DNA from 3 places in the Streptomyces sp. NPDC039423 genome. Region 1 is predicted to be linked to each of the others. Evidence: riboswitches for the same ligand, from Rfam matches in the RefSeq annotation. Region 1 holds a riboswitch; each other region holds the start of a gene.
What was found. Region 1 has a riboswitch for cobalamin ahead of ACZ7LK_RS08940 (ribonucleoside-diphosphate reductase subunit alpha). Riboswitches for the same ligand answer to the same signal wherever they lie in the genome.

Region 1 (5,799 bases):
GTCGCGGCCGAACTGGAGCTCCGCCTCGACGGCCTCCCGCAGCATGTCGGTGACCTGCTGCTGGAGCGCGTCGTCGAAGAGGTCCGGCTCCTCCTTGCGGACGGTGTCCACGACCTCGAACGCGAAGTTCATGTGCATCGTCTCGTCGCGGAACACCCAGTTGGTGCCGGTCGCCAGGCCGTGCAGCAGACCGCGCGAGCGGAACCAGTACACGTACGCGAAGGCGCCGTAGAAGAACAGACCCTCGATGCAGGCGGCGAAGCAGATCAGGTTCAGCAGGAAGCGGCGCCGGTCGGCCTTCGTCTCCAGCCGCTCGATCTTCTCCACCGAGTCCATCCAGCGGAAGCAGAACTGCGCCTTCTCCCGGATGGAGGGGATGTTCTCCACGGCGTCGAACGCCGCCGCCCGGTCCTTCGGATCGGGCAGGTAGGTGTCCAGCAGCGTCAGGTAGAACTGGACGTGCACGGCCTCCTCGAAGAGCTGCCGCGACAGGTACAGCCGCGCCTCGGGGGAGTTGATGTGCTTGTACAGCGTCAGCACCAGGTTGTTCGCCACGATCGAGTCACCGGTCGCGAAGAACGCGACCAGCCGGCCGATCAGGTGCTGCTCACCGGGCGTCAGCTTGGCGAGGTCCGCCACGTCGGAGTGGAGGTCGACCTCCTCCACCGTCCAGGTGTTCTTGATGGCGTCCCGGTAGCGCTCGTAGAAGTCCGGGTAGCGCATCGGGCGGAGGGTCAGTTCGAAACCCGGGTCGAGCAGGTTCTTCTCGGGGGAAGCGGACATCACTGGCAGGCCTCGCAGGACTCGGGGTTCTCAAGGGAGCAGGCGACCGCGTCCTCCGGGGTCACCTGCGCGGGGACGGGGACGGACGCCCGGGCCGCGCGGGCGATCCGGGTCGCCGGGCGCGAGCGCAGGTAGTACGTCGTCTTCAGGCCCTGCTTCCAGGCGTACGCGTACATCGACGACAGCTTGCCGATGGTCGGCGTCTCCAGGAACAGGTTCAGCGACTGCGACTGGTCCAGGAACGGCGTACGGGCCGCCGCCATGTCGATCAGGCCGCGCTGCGGGATCTCCCACGCCGTCCGGTACAGCTCGCGCACCTCGGCCGGGATCCAGGTGAAGCCCTGGACCGAGCCGCTGGACTCGCGCAGCGCCTCACGGGTCTTCGCGTCCCACACGCCGAGCCGCTTCAGCTCGGCCACCAGGTAGGAGTTGACCTGGAGGAACTCGCCCGACAGCGTCTCGCGCTTGAACAGGTTGGACACCTGCGGCTCGATGCACTCGTACACGCCCGCGATCGAGGCGATCGTCGCCGTCGGCGCGATGGCCAGCAGCAGCGAGTTGCGCATGCCGACCTCGGCGATGCGGGCGCGCAGCGCCTCCCACCGCTCCGGCCAGTTCAGCTCGACGTCGTAGTGGTCGGGGTGCAGCACCCCGCGCGCGGTACGGGTCTTCTCCCAGGCCGGCAGCGGGCCGTTGCGCTCGGCGAGGTCGGCGGACGCCTCGTACGCGGCCAGCATGATCCGCTCGGCGATACGCGTCGACAGGGCCCTGGCCGCGGGCGAGTCGAACGGCAGCCCGAGCTGGAAGAACACGTCCTGGAGGCCCATCGCGCCCAGGCCCACCGGCCGCCACTTCGCGTTGGAGCGCCCGGCCTGCTCGGTCGGGTAGAAGTTGATGTCGACGACCCGGTCCAGGAACGTGACGGCCGTGCGGACGGTCGCGTCCAGCCGCTCCCAGTCGAGGTCGCCGCCGCTGACGAACGCGCCGAGGTTCACCGAGCCCAGGTTGCAGACGGCGGTCTCCCCGTCGTCCGTGACCTCCAGGATCTCGGTGCACAGGTTCGAGGAGTGGACCGTGTGGCCCGGCTGCGCCGTCTGGTTGGCCGTGCGGTTGGAGGCGTCCTTGAACGTCATCCAGCCGTTGCCGGTCTGCGCCAGGGTCCGCATCATCCGGCCGTACAGGTCCCGGGCGGGCATGGTCTTGCGGGCCAGGCCCTTCGCCTCGGCGGCGCGGTAGGCGGCGTCGAACGCCTCGCCCCACAGGTCGACCAGTTCCGGCACGTCGGCCGGCGAGAACAGCGACCACTCGGCGTCGGCGTCGACCCGGCGCATGAACTCGTCGGGGACCCAGTGCGCCAGGTTCAGGTTGTGGGTGCGCCGGGCGTCCTCACCGGTGTTGTCCCGAAGCTCCAGGAACTCCTCGATGTCGGCGTGCCACGTCTCCAGGTACACCGCCGCCGCGCCCTTGCGCCGCCCGCCCTGGTTCACCGCCGCCACCGAGGCGTCCAGCGTCTTCAGGAACGGCACGATGCCGTTGGAGTGCCCGTTGGTGCCCCGGATCAGCGAACCGCGCGCCCGGATGCGGGAGTACGACAGGCCGATGCCGCCCGCGTGCTTCGACAGCCGCGCGACCTGGTGGTAGCGGTCGTAGATGGAGTCCAGCTCGTCCAGCGGGGAGTCCAGCAGGTAGCACGAGGACATCTGCGGGTGTCGCGTGCCGGAGTTGAACAGCGTGGGGGAGGAGGGCAGGTAGTCCAGCCGGCTCATCAGCCCGTACAGCGCCGCGACCTCGTCCAGGGCGCGCACCGAGTCGTCCTCGGCGAGGCCCGCCGCCACCCGCAGCATGAAGTGCTGGGGCGTCTCGATCACCTTGCGGGTGAGCGGGTGGCGGAGAAGGTAGCGCGAGTACAGCGTCCGCAGCCCGAAGTAGCCGAACCGGTCGTCCCCGGCCGGGTCGACCAGCGCGTCCATCCGGTCCGCGTGGAGCGAGACGAACGCGGCCGTGCGGTCCGCGATCAGGCCCTCCCGGTGCCCGACGGCCACCGACGCCGAGAACGCCACCGCGCCCTGCCCCGCCGCCTCCTCCGCGATGGTCCGGGCCAGCAGCCGCGCCGCGAGCCGGGAGTACGCCGGGTCCTCGGCGATCAGACCGGCGGCCGCCTCGGTGGCGAGCTCCCGCAGCTCCGCCTCGTCGGACCCGGCGTGCCGGCCGCGCAGCGCGGCGGCGGCGACCCGGCCGGGGTCGGTGTCGGGCAGATCGGCGGTGAGGTCGGTCAGGGTCCGCAGCAGTACGGTCCCGGGTCCGTCGTTTCCGTCGCTCTCGATCGCTGAAACCGGATCGGCTGGCGCGATGGTCACGTGGGGGCTCTCCCTCGCTCGGCTCGGGGCCACCGGCGGCGCGGGCAGGGGAGCGGGCACGCCCGGGTACGGGGGCGCAGGGCACCGCGTCCACCGGCCCACTCCGCGAGGCCCGGACGTCTGGGCACCCGGGCCGGACGGTCCGGGCGCGCTGTCGGCAGGTCTTCGGACTCGTACGTACCCATAGGCACACCAACACACCGTTGCGGGACAGTTCCGGAATTGCACCGGATTCCCCTGCGGCGACAGCGAGGACGAGCATACATGTGGGGGGCGCCGATTGAGGCACCCCCCACATGTTGTGTCGACCGGGGCTCAGAGTTCCACGGCGTAGGTGCGGAGCGTGACGCCCGGAGCGGCCTGCCAGTCCCGTTCCGGGGTCCGGTCGAACCCCAGCCGCTCACAGATCCGGTGCGCCGCCCGCATGGACTGCCACGAGGACACCACCAGCCGCCGGCACCCCTCCACCTCCCGCGCCCGCTCCACGCACGCCCGTACGAGCGCCTCGCCCGCGCCGCGCCGCCGGGCCGCCCGCGCCACCGCCAGCATCCGGAACTCCGCCTCCCCGTCCCGCGCGTGCCCGCCCCACGGACCGCCGCCCCGGGGGACGAACGTCACGCCCCCGAGCACCCGTTCGTCCTCCGCGACCGCGACCAGCACCTCGGCCCGCGCGGCGCGCCCGGCCACGTCCCGCAGCTCGATCAGGTACTCGTCGCTCTCCCCGAAGGCCAGCAACCCGTCGCCGAGGTAGGCCTGGGCCGTGACGTCGGCGAGCGCCTCGTGTTCTTCCGGCCGTACCGCCCTGATGGTGATGTCCATGGGGCCAGAGTGCACAACGAACGGGCCGCCGTGCCCCCACCGGGGGAGGCACGACGGCCCTCGTACGCGGATGGGTCAGTGCCCGGCGCCCGCCGTGGCCGGAGGGAGCTCCACCTTCACGCCAGGGTCGCCCGCGTCGGCCGTGTAGTCCCCGGGGGACGTCTCGTCGACGCCGTCCGGCGCGTTGGTCGCCCGGAGCACGAACGTCAGGACCACCACGACCAGGGCGTTGAGGACGAACGCCGTCAGACCGATGTAGCCGATCTCGCCGATGCCCGGGATCTCGGCGGACGAGCCGCCGAAGTGCTTCTGGGTCGGGCTGGCGACGCCGTACGCCGCCGCCGTGCCGTAGACCATGCCGACCGCCCAGCCGGCCAGCAGCGCCCAGCGGTGGAACCACCGGGTGAACAGGCCGCCCACCAGCGCCGGCAGGGTCTGGAGGATCCAGATGCCGCCGAGGAGCTGGAAGTTGATGGCGACCGTCTTGTCCATGGTGAGCACGAAGGCCAGCGCGCCCACCTTGACCAGCAGCGACACCAGCTTGGACACCTTGGTCTCCTGCTCCGGCGTGGCGTCCGGCTTCAGGAAGTCCTTGTAGATGTTGCGGGTGAACAGGTTGGCGGCGGCGATCGACATGATGGCCGCCGGGACCAGCGCGCCGATGCCGATGGCCGCGAAGGCGACGCCCGTGAACCAGTCCGGGAACATGTCCTCGAACAGCTGCGGGATGGCGAGCTGGCCGTTCTGCACCTTCACGCCGGCCGCGATCGCCATGAAGCCCAGCAGGGCCAGCAGGCCCAGCATCAGCGAGTACAGCGGCAGGATGGTGGTGTTGCGGCGGATCACGTCACGGCTGCGCGAGGACAGCGTCGCCGTGATGGAGTGCGGGTACATGAACAGCGCCAGCGCCGAGCCGAGCGCGAGCGTCGCGTACCCCCACTGGCCCATCTCCCCGGGCACCAGCGCGCCGCGCGGCTTGTCGGTCGCCGGGTTGATCTGCGCGTAGGCCTCGCCCGCCTTGCTGAAGATCTCGTCGAAGCCGCCGAGCTTGATGGGGATGTAGATGATCGCCACCGCGATGACGATGTAGATGAGCGTGTCCTTGACGAAGGCGATCATCGCCGGCGCCCGCAGCCCGGAGGAGTAGGTGTACGCCGCGAGGACACCGAAGGCGATGAGCAGCGGCAGGTCCTTGACGAACCAGTGGGTGGTCTCGCCACCGCCCACGCCCATCACGTCGAGCACCGCCTGGATGCCGACGAGCTGGAGCGCGATGTACGGCATGGTGGCGAGGATGCCGGTCACGGCCACCGCCAGCGACAGGCCCTTCGAGCCGAACCGTCCCCGGACGAAGTCGGAGGTGGTGACGTACCCGTGCTTGTGGGACACCGACCACAGGCGCGGCAGGAAGGTGAAGATCAGCGGGTAGACGAGGATCGTGTAGGGGACGGCGAAGAAGCCGGCCGCGCCGGCCGCGTAGATCGCCGCCGGGACGGCGACGAAGGTGTACGCCGTGTAGAGGTCGCCGCCCAGCAGGAACCAGGTGATCCAGGTGCCGAACGAGCGGCCGCCCAGGCCCCATTCGTCGAGGCTGTGCTCGTTCTCGGCCTTGCGCCAGCGCGAGGCCATGAAGCCCATGACCGTGACGGCCAGGAAGAAGAAGATGAAGACGGCGAGCGCGACGCCGTTCACGCCGTCGTTCACCGCGACGCACCCCCCTGGGCGGAGGGGGCCGAGGACCCGCGCGCCGCCGCGCGGGCCCGCTGGTCACGGTGCCAGAGCTGGTACGCGACCATCGTCAGCACGGTCGATATGACGACCCAGGCCATCTGGTACCAGT
Region 2 (5,799 bases), on a different contig from region 1:
CAGCCGCAGCATCGTCGTCTTGCCGCCCCCGTTGCGGCCCAGCAACGCGATGGAGCGCTTTTCCGGCACGGCGAAGTCGACGCCCTCGAGCACGGCGGGACCGTCCTCGTAGGCGTATCCCGCACCGACGAGTTCCACGACGGCGGGAGCATTCATGGCAGGAACCTCTCGAGTACGAAGGTGGCGACGACGAGCCCGGCGAGCAGCACGCCCGTCGCGGCGAGGAAGCGCCCGGACACCGCCGTGGGCGGCACCAGCACCCGCAGCGTGCCGTCGTAGCCCCGCCCGGCCAGCCCCGTCTGGAGCCGCGCCGCCCGGTCGAAGGCGCGCACGAACGCGGTCGCGCCCAGGCCCGCCAGGGAGCGCCAGGTGGCCGCCCGGCTCGTCAGCCCGAGCCGCGCCGCCTGCGCCTCCCGGATCCGCCGGACCGCGTCCAGCAGCAGGAAGCTGATCCGGTACATCACCAGCGCCACGTCGACGACCGGCGCCGGGACGCCCGCCCGGACCAGCCGGGGCAGCACGTCGGACACCGGGGTGGTGAACGCGAACAGCAGCACGCCCATCGAGGCCGCCGACGTGCGCAGCAGCAGGCGCCCGGCGTGCGCCGGCCCGTCGGGCGCGAGCGTGACGAACCCCTCCGCCCCGCCGACCTGGAACAGCAGGGGCAGCGCGCCCGTCACACAGAAGCCGAGCGGGACGCGCCACGCCCGCCACAGCCGGCGCGGCGGGACCCCGGCCGGGCCGAGCAGCACCACGAGGGTCGCGGAGGCGACCAGCGCGGCCCCCGGCCACGGCGGCAGGCACACGGCCAGCAGCGTCAGGCCGAAGCCCAGCGCGGCCTTCTCGCACGGATGGCGGCGGCGCCAGCGACTGCTGTGCGCCGCCGCGTCGATCGGCAGCACCGGCGGTTACGCCGGCGTCCGCGGCGCGTCGGCCCCGGAGCCACCCGCGCCGACCGCGTCGGCCGGTGCCGCGTCCGGGGTGCCGGGAGTGCCCGGGGTGTCCGGGGTACCCGGGGTGTCCGCCGCCGGGGCGTCCCCGCCGGGGGACCCCGCCCGTGCCCGGGCCTCGCCCTGCCGGCGGCCGCGCCGCAGACCGAAGTAGTAGGCCAGTACACCGGCGCCCAGGGCGGCCTGGAGCGAGAACAGCGCCGACTCGATCTCGCCGGACGGCGGCTCGTACAGCGGGGTGAACCACGGCTCGTAGTCCGGGTGGGACTCGGTGATCGCCGTCTCCGCCTGCCCGTCGGCGCCCGTGAACGGCTCCTCCTTGTGGTCGCCCATGCCCAGGGCCAGCGGCAGGACGGCCAGCGCGACCACGACGAGCAGCAGCAGCGAGTTGATCCTGGCGTTACGGCTCATCGGGCCACGGCCTCCTTGTTCGCGGACACGACGCCGAGCCGTGCCAGATCACCCTTGCTGGACTGCATCAGCAGCCGCATCACCAGCACGGTGAGCAGCCCCTCGCTGACCGCCAGCGGAACCTGAGTGATCGCGAAGATGCCGCCGAACTTGGCCAGCGCGCCGGCCACCCCGCTGCTGGGGTCCGGGAACGCCAGCGCGAGCTGCACGCTGGTGACGCAGTACGTGGACAGGTCGGCGACGAAGGCCCCGAAGAACACGCTCACCATCAGCGGCACCTCGAAACGGCGCAGCAGCCGGTACGTCCCGTAGCCGGCCCACGGACCGACGATCGCCATGGAGAACGCGTTGGCGCCCAGGGTCGTCAGGCCGCCGTGGGCCAGCAACAGCGCCTGGAACAGCAGCGTGATGGTGCCCAGCACCGCCATGATCGGCGGCCGGAACAGGATCGCGCCCAGCCCCGTGCCGGTCGGGTGGGAGCAACTGCCCGTCACGGAGGGCAGTTTCAGGGCGGACAGCACAAACGTGAAGGCGCCGGACGCACCGAGCAGAAGGGTCGATTCCGGATTGGCCTTGACCTCACGGGTCAGGGCCCTGACCCCGTGGACGACGAAGGGGGCGGCCGCGACGCTCCAGGCGGCCGCGTGCACGGGGGGCAGATAGCCCTCGGCGATATGCATATGGAAGGAGACCCTCTCCAGCACCTCGTGGATGGACAACGCGCCCTGGCCGGTCTCCTGGCTGACGGGTCATGCCGCCGCGGCTCCGCCTTCCCGGACGACGCGGTTCCCCGCGACGTTCCAGTGGCTTCCCGAGGTGGTCCCCCGGGAGTGGAGCCGGACTTCCCGATCACAGTGGCGAGGGCCGCACCGGTACCGCACCGGTTTCCCGTACACCAAGGCCCTGCGACAGTAGTGCGTTGACCAGGTACATCACAAGCCGCGCGTCGGCGCACGGCCCGGCTCCACCCGCGGGGCACACCTCATTCCTTGCGGTAGCCGTACGCCTCGGACGCCGCCGCCACCACCGCGTCCAGGTCACCGCCCGCCGACGCGGTGACCACCGCCGCCACGGCCCCCTCCACGAACGGCGCGTCCACCAGCCGGGTGCCCTCGGGCAGCTCGTCCCCCTCCGCGAGCAGGGCCTTCACCGTCAGGACGGCGCTTCCCAGGTCCACCAGGACGGCCACCCCCGCACCGCCGTCGACCGCCGTCGCCGCCCGCGTGATCAGCTCCGCGCTGGTGCCGAGCCCCCCGTCCGGGGTGCCGCCCGCGGCCGCCACCGGCGCGGTGCCGCCGCCGGCCAGGCCCCGCGCCAGCTCGGCCACGGAGGACGCCACCGCCGCGCTGTGCGAGACCAGGACCACACCCACCTGCCCGCTCACCGGCCGCCCCGCTCCGCCCCCGCCTCGGCGAGCGCCGCGAACAGCAGGGCGGAGGACGTCGCCCCCGGGTCCTGGTGCCCCTCGCTGCGCTCACCCAGGTAACTGGCCCTGCCCTTGCGGGCCCGCATCGGCACGGTCCCCAGGGCGCCCCGGTCCGCCGCCTCCGCCGCCGCCGGGAGCGACTCGCCGAGCGACTCGGCCAGTGCCTCGACGGCCGGCTCCAGCGCGTCCAGCATCGTCTTGTCCCCGGCCTTCGCCCCGCCGAGCTGCGCCACCGCCGCCACGCCCACCCGCAGCGCCTCGGCCAGTTGCACCGGCGCCACCTCGGCGGCGTCGCCCAGAGCCTTGCCCGTGCGCCGCAGCAGCGTCCCGTACAACGGCCCCGACGCGCCGCCGACCGTGGAGATGAGCTGCCGCCCGGCGAGGGTGAGCACGGCCCCCGGTGTCCCGGGCCGCTCGTCCTCCAGGGCCGTGACCACCGCGGCGAAACCGCGTCGCAGATTGGCGCCGTGGTCGGCGTCGCCGATCGCCGCGTCCAGCTCGGTGAGCCGGCCGGCCTCCCGGTCCACGGCGGCCGCCGCCCCGGTCAGCCAGCGCCGGAAGAAGTCCGCGTCGAGCACGCCCCTCACCGTCCCCAGCGGAGCGCGGCGGTCCGCACCGGCGCGTCCCACAGTCGCAGCAGTTCCTCGTCGGCCCGGCACAGGGTCACGGAGCACCCGGCCATGTCGAGCGAGGTCACGTAGTTGCCGACGAGCGTACGGGCCACGGGAACGCCCCGCTCGCCCAGCACGCGCTGGACCTCGGCGTTGAACCCGTACAGCTCCAGCAGCGGTGTCGCCCCCATGCCGTTGACCAGCACCAGCACCGGACCGCCGGGCCGCAGGTCCTCCAGGACGGCGTCGACCGCGAAGTCGGCGATCTCGCGGGAGGTCATCATGGGCCGCCGCTCCCGGCCCGGCTCGCCGTGGATGCCGATGCCCAGCTCCAGTTCGCCCGGCGGCAGGTCGAACGTGGGGCTGCCCTTCGCGGGGGTGGTGCAGGCGCTGAGCGCCACCCCGAAACTGCGCGCGCTCGCGTTCACCCGGCGGGCGATCGCCTCCACCCGCTCCAGCGGCGCACCCTCCTCGGCCGCCGCGCCGGCGATCTTCTCCACGAACAGCGTGGCCCCCGTCCCGCGCCGTCCGGCGGTGAACGTGCTGTCGGCGACGGCCACGTCGTCGTCCACGACGACCTTCGCCACCTGGACGCCCTCGTCCTCGGCGAGCTCGGCGGCCATCTCGAAGTTCAGCACGTCACCGGTGTAGTTCTTGACGACGAAGAGCACCCCGCGCCCACTGTCCACGGCCGCCGCCGCCCGTACCACCTGGTCCGGCACGGGGCTGGTGAACACCTCACCGGGGCAGGCGGCCGACAGCATCCCCGGCCCCACGAACCCGGCGTGCAGCGGCTCGTGACCGGACCCGCCCCCGGACACCAGCGCCACCTGCCCGGCGACCGGCGCGTCCCGCCGGACGACGACCCGGTGCTCCACGTCCACGGTGAGCTCCGGATGTGCGGCCGCGATCCCGCGCAACGCGTCGGCGACCACGGTCTCGGGTACGTTGATCAGCATTCTCAATGGTGCCTCCCAGCTTGGTGCGAGCAGGTGGTCCTGGCTGCCGGCCGCCCTCCCGGCACCCCGGTGACGGGCCGTCCGGCCCAGTATCGGGGCGGTGACGGCACGGCGGGGCGCATCGGACCGGATCGCGCCGGACACGGCCCCCGAGGCGTCCCCGCCGCGTCCCCGGGCACGGCCCCGACGCGTCCCCGGGCACGGCCCCCGACGCGTCCCCGTAGGCGTCGCTCCGGCGCCGGAGCGTGCGCGCGGCGTCAACGGCGCTCCAGGCAGCCCCGGAGGAACGCGGCCTGTCCCGCGTGCTGGAGGTCCTCCGCCACGACACTGACCAGGCGCACGCCCAGGGTGACCGGGGGCGACCAGGAGGTGTCCACGACGCGGTCCAGGTCGGCGTCACGGAGGGTCCGGACGAATCCGACGGTCCGTTCGTGGACGGCGTCGTAGTAATCCGGCAGGAGCGCCGGCGTCCGCACCCGTACCGACCCGACCTCCTCGGCGGTGTGCCCGTAGCCCGTCGCCGTCGCCGGGAACGGCAGGCCGAACCGGTCCGCCCATCCCTCCGACAGCCAGAGCTGCTCCTCGCCGGCGACGCCGGCCACGTGATCGTCCTGGATGCGGGTGAGGTGCCAGACGAGCCAGGCGATGGTGTTGGCCCCCGGGTCCAGCCGCGCGTGCAGCAGCTCCGGCGAGAGCCCCCCGACCGCGTCGTGCACGGCCTCCCGCACCCGCCCGAATCCGTCCACCAGCACACCCGCGCCGTTCATCGTGCGCACCGCCTTTCACCATGTGTCGTCGCTCCACTGGTCGAGCAGCTCGTCGCCGGTCGCCGCCGGGTCCGCGGCCGTCGCCTGGAGGGACTGCTCCGTCCAGATGACCTTGCCCTCCGGGGTGTACCGGGTACCCCAGCGCTCGGCGTACCGGGCGACCAGGAACAGGCCGCGGCCGCCCTCGTCGGTGGTCTTCGCACGGCGCAGGTGGGGCGAGGTGCTGCTGCCGTCGAAGACCTCGCAGATCAGGCTGCGGCCGCGGAGCAGCCGCACGCTGATCGGGTCGCCGCCGTAGCGGATGGCATTGGTGATCAGCTCGCTGAGGATCAGTTCGGTGTTGAAGCTGATGTCGCCCAGGCCCCAGTCCGCCAGGCGGCGGGCGCACGCGGCGCGCACCGGTGCCACCGCGGCCGGGTCCCGGGGGACGTCCCACCGGGCGAAGTCCGACGGGTCGAGGCGGTGGGTACGGGCCACCAGCAGCGCGATGTCGTCGCCGGGCTGGGCGGGCAGCATGGCCTCCACGACCGCGGCGCAGGTGTCCTCCGGGGTACGGCCGGTCGCCGCCAGCGCGCCGCGCAGCGCCTCCAGACCGGCGTCCAGGTCGCGGCCCCGCTCCTCGATCAGCCCGTCGGTGTAGAGCACCAGCGTCGACCCCTCGGGGAGGGACGCCTC
Region 3 (5,799 bases), on a different contig from region 1:
CCGCCTTCGCGGCGGCGGCGTTCGCGGCGGTCACGCCGGGCAGGACGCGGACCGGGACGTCCAGGTACGGGTCCTGGGAGGCGACCTCCAGGACGGCCGTGGCCATGGCGAACACGCCCGGGTCGCCGCCCGACACCACCGCCACCCGGCGCCCGCGGCGGGCCAGGTCCAGGGCGAACTCGGCGCGCTCCGACTCGACCTTGTTGTCCGAGCCGTGCCGCTCCTGGCCGGGGCGCACGGGGACCCGGTCCAGGTAGGTGGTGTAGCCCACCAGGTCGGTCGCCGAGGCGAGCGCGCCCCGGGTCTCGGGCGTCAGCCACAGGGGGCCCGCCGGGCCGGTGCCGACGACCACGACCTCGCCCGAGGCGGGCACGGCCGGGCCGGAGTCGACGCGCGACGGGAGCACCGCCACGGAGAAGTAGGGGACCGATCCGGGGTCGACGTCCGCCAGGGCGCCGGTCCGTTCGCCGGCCATCGTGGCCCGCTCCACGTAGTGGGCGTCGTCCAGCCGGCCCGCCCGCTCCAGGGCGCGCCGTACCGTCGGGAACGTCCGGCCCAGCTTCATGACGACGGCCGAGTCGGTGGCCGCCAGGCGGGCCGTCAGTTCCTCCTCCGGCAGCGTGCCGGGGATGATCGTCAGGATCTCCTCCGCCTCGCACAGCGGCTTGCCCAGCCGGGCCGCCGACGCGCTCACCGAGGTGACACCGGGGATGACCTCGGTGTCGTACCGGTCCGCCAGCCGCTTGTGCATGTGCTGGTAGGAGCCGTAGAACAGCGGGTCGCCCTCGGCGAGGACGGCGACCGTGCGGCCCGCGTCCAGGTGGGCGGCCAGCCGCGCCGACGCCTCCTCGTAGAAGTCGTTCAGCGCACCCCGGTACCCGCCCGGGTGGTCCGTCGTCTCGACGGTCAGCGGGTACATCAGGCGTTCCTCGACGTGGTCCTCGCGGATGTGCTCGGCCGCGATGGAACGGGCGATGGAACGGCCGTGGCGGGCGCAGTGGTACGCGATCACGTCGGCGGCCGCGATGGCCTTCACCGCCGCGACCGTCATCAGATTCGGGTCGCCGGGGCCGAGCCCCACGCCGTACAGCTTGCCGCTCATGCCTGGATCTCCGCCTCGTGCGCGATCGCGTTGATCGCCGCCGCCGCCATCGCGCTGCCACCCCGCCGGCCGCGCACCACCAGGTGCTCCAGGCCCGGGAAGGCGGCCAGCGCGTCCTTGGACTCGGCCGCCCCGATGAACCCGACCGGTATGCCGATGACGGCCGCCGGGCGGGGCGCGCCCGCCTCGATCATCTCCAGCAGCCGGAACAGCGCGGTCGGGGCGTTGCCCACCGCGACGACGGACCCTTCGAGCCGGTCGCGCCACAGCTCCATGGCGGCCGCGCTGCGGGTGGTGCCGAGTTCGGCGGCGAGCGCCGGGACGGACGGGTCCGAGAGCGTGCAGACCACGTCGTTGCCGGCGGGCAGCCGCTTGCGCGTGACGCCGCTGGCGACCATCTGCGCGTCGCACAGGATCGGCGCGCCGGCGCGCAGCGCCTCGCGGGCGCGGGCCACCACGTCCGGCGTGTAGGCCAGGTCGCGGACGAGGTCGACCATGCCGCACGCGTGGATCATCCGCACGGCGACCTGGCTGACGTCGGCCGGCAGGCCCGCGAGATCCGCCTCGGCACGGATCGTGGCAAAGGACTGGCGGTAGATCTCCGCCCCGTCCTTCTCGTAGTCGAACACTCTGCTCTCGCTCATTTCGTCGGTCCTTGTACGGTCGGCTGGTACGCGCCCTCGCCGGTCGCCACCATGTCGGTCCACGCGCCCTGGGGGTGGCCGCAGCGGCGTGCGCAGCCGGACCAGTGGACGGGCAGGGCGCCCTCGCGGGGCCGGGCGTCCGCCCGTACGTCGGAGAGGGACTTGGCGCAGCCGGGGCGCCCGGTGCACGCGGTGACGCCGATCCAGGGGGAGTCGGTACGGGTGATGAACCCGGCCCCGTCCAGGGCGCGCAGCCGCTCGCGGGCCGCCGCCGGGTCGGTGAAGCCGGGCAGGACGAACCCGCGCCACGGGGTGACCCGCACCTCCCCGGCGGGCAGCAGGGCGCGGAACTGGGCGGTGGTCACCCGGCCGAGGCGGGCCAGGACGGACAGCATGCCGTCGCCGGCCGTTCCGGGCGCGGGCGGGGGGCACGTGGGGAACGCCGCGTCCGGTACGGGCTCCGCCGCGACGCCGGCCCGGCGCAGGTGTCCGTCCACGTCCACGTCCTGCCCAGCCGGCAGCTCCCGCACCCGCCAGGCGCCGGTGCCGGCCGAGCGGGCCGCCGCCAGGAACGCCCCGGCCGCCGCGAGCGCGGCGCGGGGCGCGTCGGCGGAGGACACCCGGTGGGTCGTACGCCCCACCCGGACCAGGCCGGTCCCGGCGGGCTCTGCGAGCAACGTCACATCGGCGGCCAGGCCCGCCACGTCGCCCCGCCCGTCGTCCACGGCGAACAGGAAGCGGCCGGAGAGCTCCGGCGTCCAGTCCTCGGCGCACAACAGCTCGTCCAGGCGCGAGGCCCACGCCTGCACGCCGGCGCCGGCGAGCGGCGAGACCACCATGTTCCGTACCCGCTCGTGCCGTTCGGACGGCAGCAGTCCGGCGTCCCGCAGCAGGTCCGCCAGCCCGAGTCCGCAGCCTTCCCCGAGGCCCCTCAACTCCACGTTGCCGCGCGAGGTGAGGGAGAGGTGCCCGTCGCCCAGGCGGTCCGCCGCGTCGGCCAGCGCCAGGACTTGACGGGGCGTCAGAACGCCGGTGGGGAGGCGGAGCCGGGCCAGCGACCCGTCGTCGGCCCGGTGCAGCCGGAGCGCACCGGGGCACGCGTCACCGCGCTCGCGGACACGGTCCCGTATGTGCGCTTCACCCCGGTCCTGGGGATTTGGTGAGCTGGGCGGCATGGCGGCGAGCATACGCGCAGCCTCTACTATGCAGACGGCACAGGGTCCCAGGGCCCTAGGGAGGAAGCCCGGTGAGAATCCGGCGCGGTCCCGCCACTGTGAGTCCGGCCGGAAACCGGACGAGTCAGGAACTCCCGCCGTCCTACGACCACCCGGGGCGCGGACACCCCGAGGAAGGCCTGCGCACGTCATGACGCACGCGACCACGCCCGAGACGGCGCCCGCCCCGGCGCCCGCCACGACGATCCTGCTGCTGTCGCACTCCGACACCGACCTGCTCAGCGCCCGCGCGGCCGGCGGCCCCGTCGCGTACCGGTTCGCCAACCCCGCCCGGCTCCCGATGGACGACCTCCCGGGCCTCCTCGACGGGGCCGACCTCGTCGTCGTACGCCTCCTCGGCGGCATCCGCGCCTGGGAGGACGGCCTCCAGGCGCTGCGCGCGACCGGCACGCCGCTGGTCGTCCTCACCGGCGAACAGGCCCCCGACGCCCAGCTCATGGAGACCTCCACCGTCCCGATCGGCATCGCGGCCGAGGCGCACGCCTACCTCGCCCACGGCGGTCCGGACAACCTGGAGCAGCTCGCCCGCTTCCTCTCCGACACCGTCCTGCTCACCGGCCACGGCTTCGAGCCCCCGGCCGCCGCCCCCACCTGGGGCCCCCTGGAGCGCACCGCGCGCGCCACCACCGGCCCCGTGGTCGCCGTGCTCTACTACCGCGCCCACCACATGAGCGGCAACACCGCCTTCGTCTCCACCCTCTGCGACGCCATCGAGGACGCCGGCGGCCAGGCCCTCCCGCTGTACGTGGCCTCGCTGCGCGCCCCCGAGCCGGAGCTGCTGGAGAGCCTGCGCACGGCCGACGCGGTCGTCACCACCGTCCTCGCCGCCGGCGGCACCAAGCCCGCCGAGGCCCAGGCGGGCGGCGACGAGGAGGCCTGGGACGCCGGCGCCCTCGCCGCCCTGGACGTGCCGATCCTCCAGGCCCTGTGCCTGACCGGCTCGCGGGCCGCCTGGGAGGAGAACGACGAGGGCCTCTCCCCGCTCGACGCCGCCAGCCAGGTCGCCGTCCCCGAGTTCGACGGCCGCCTCATCACCGTGCCGTTCTCGTTCAAGGAGATCGACGCCGACGGCCTGCCCGCGTACGTCGCCGACGCCGAGCGCGCCGCCCGCGTCGCTGGGATCGCCGTCCGGCACGCCCGGCTGCGGCACATCCCGAACGCCGACAAGCGCCTGGCGCTGGTCCTCTCCGCGTACCCCACCAAGCACTCCCGCATCGGCAACGCCGTCGGCCTCGACACCCCCGCCTCCGCCGTGGCACTGCTGCGCCGGCTCCGCGAGGAGGGCTACGACTTCGGCGCCGAGGACGTCCCGGGCCTCGCGTCCGGCGACGGCGACGAGCTGATCTACGCCCTGATCGAGGCCGGCGGCCACGACCAGGACTGGCTCACCGAGGAGCAGCTCGCCAAGAACCCGGTCCGCATCCCGGCCGCCGACTACAAGCGCTGGTACGCCGCCCTGCCGGCGGAGCTGCGCGAGCAGGTCGAGCGGCACTGGGGCCCGCCGCCCGGCGAGATGTTCCTGGACCGCTCCCGCAACCCGGAGGGCGACATCGTCCTCGCCGCCCTGCGGCGCGGGAACCTCCTCATCCTGATCCAGCCGCCGCGCGGCTTCGGCGAGAACCCGATCGCGATCTACCACGACCCGGACCTGCCGCCGTCGCACCACTACCTGGCCGCCTACCGCTGGATCGCCGCCCGCGCCGAGGACGGCGGCTTCGGCGCCGACGCGATGGTCCACCTCGGCAAGCACGGCAACCTGGAGTGGCTGCCCGGCAAGAACGCCGGCCTGTCCGCCGCCTGCGGCCCCGACGCGGCCCTCGGCGACATCCCGCTGGTCTACCCGTTCCTGGTCAACGACCCGGGCGAGGGCACCCAGGCCAAGCGCCGCGTGCACGCCACGCTCGTCGACCACCTGGTGCCGCCGATGGCCCGCGCCGAGTCGTACGGCGACATCACCCGCCTGGAGCAGTTGCTCGACGAGTACGCGCAGATCTCCTCCATGGACCCGTCCAAGCTGCCGGCCATCCGCGCCCAGATCTGGACGCTCATCCAGGCCGCCAAGCTCGACCACGACCTCGGTCTGGAGGACCGCCCGGACGACGACGGGTTCGACGACTTCCTGCTGCACGTCGACGGCTGGCTGTGCGAGGTCAAGGACGCCCAGATCCGTGACGGGCTGCACGTCCTCGGCGGCGCCCCCACCGGCCCCGAGCGGGTCAACCTGGTCCTGTCCATCCTCCGCGCCCGCCAGATCTGGGGCGGCACCCAGTCCCTGCCCGGCCTCCGCGAGGCCCTCGGCCTGGACGAGTCCGCCGCCACCCGCACCGGCGCCGACGAGGCCGAGGCCAAGGCCCGCGCCCTGGTGGAGGCCATGGAGGCCGCCGACTGGAACCCGGCCGCCGTCGCCACGGTCGCCGAGGGCTACGACGACGCCGTCGCCGCCGTCCTCGACTTCGCCGCCCGCCAGGTCGTCCCGCGCCTCGCCGCCACCACCGACGAGCTGGACCACGCCGTGCACGCCCTGAACGGCGGGTTCGTCCCGGCCGGACCGTCCGGCTCGCCGCTGCGCGGCCTGGTCAACGTCCTGCCGACCGGCCGCAACTTCTACTCCGTCGACCCCAAGGCCGTCCCCTCCCGCCTCGCGTGGGAGACGGGCCAGGCGCTCGCCGAGTCGCTGCTGACCCGCTACCGCGACGACAACGGCGCGTGGCCCGACTCCGTCGGCCTGTCCCTGTGGGGCACCAGCGCCATGCGCACCGCCGGCGACGACGTCGCCGAGGCCCTCGCGCTCCTCGGCGTCCGCCCCGTCTGGGACGAC

Region 2: linked by a shared signal. The riboswitch ahead of ACZ7LK_RS15240 (energy-coupling factor ABC transporter permease) and the one ahead of ACZ7LK_RS08940 (ribonucleoside-diphosphate reductase subunit alpha) in region 1 are both predicted to bind cobalamin.
Region 3: linked by a shared signal. The riboswitch ahead of cobN (cobaltochelatase subunit CobN) and the one ahead of ACZ7LK_RS08940 (ribonucleoside-diphosphate reductase subunit alpha) in region 1 are both predicted to bind cobalamin.

The regions. Positions count from the first base shown of each region.
Region 1 is NZ_JBVKAH010000002.1:635,396-641,194, forward strand. Features, by position in the region: gene ACZ7LK_RS08935 (ribonucleotide-diphosphate reductase subunit beta) at 1-783, opposite strand, end outside; gene ACZ7LK_RS08940 (ribonucleoside-diphosphate reductase subunit alpha) at 783-3,140, opposite strand; cobalamin riboswitch at 3,280-3,402, opposite strand; gene ACZ7LK_RS08945 (GNAT family N-acetyltransferase) at 3,456-3,959, opposite strand; gene mctP (monocarboxylate uptake permease MctP) at 4,035-5,663, opposite strand; gene ACZ7LK_RS08955 (DUF3311 domain-containing protein) at 5,660-5,799, opposite strand, start outside.
Region 2 is NZ_JBVKAH010000004.1:227,255-233,053, reverse strand. Features, by position in the region: gene ACZ7LK_RS15255 (energy-coupling factor ABC transporter ATP-binding protein) at 1-156, opposite strand, end outside; gene cbiQ (cobalt ECF transporter T component CbiQ) at 153-902, opposite strand; gene ACZ7LK_RS15245 (energy-coupling factor ABC transporter substrate-binding protein) at 909-1,361, opposite strand; gene ACZ7LK_RS15240 (energy-coupling factor ABC transporter permease) at 1,358-2,041, opposite strand; cobalamin riboswitch at 2,072-2,276, opposite strand; gene dhaM (dihydroxyacetone kinase phosphoryl donor subunit DhaM) at 2,344-2,745, opposite strand; gene dhaL (dihydroxyacetone kinase subunit DhaL) at 2,742-3,365, opposite strand; gene dhaK (dihydroxyacetone kinase subunit DhaK) at 3,371-4,357, opposite strand; gene ACZ7LK_RS15220 (mycothiol transferase) at 4,615-5,124, opposite strand; gene ACZ7LK_RS15215 (SpoIIE family protein phosphatase) at 5,140-5,799, opposite strand, start outside.
Region 3 is NZ_JBVKAH010000008.1:117,235-123,033, forward strand. Features, by position in the region: gene ACZ7LK_RS24725 (precorrin-2 C(20)-methyltransferase) at 1-1,102, opposite strand, end outside; gene ACZ7LK_RS24730 (precorrin-8X methylmutase) at 1,099-1,746, opposite strand; gene ACZ7LK_RS24735 (cobalamin biosynthesis protein CobG) at 1,743-2,933, opposite strand; cobalamin riboswitch at 2,945-3,075, shown strand; gene cobN (cobaltochelatase subunit CobN) at 3,112-5,799, shown strand, end outside.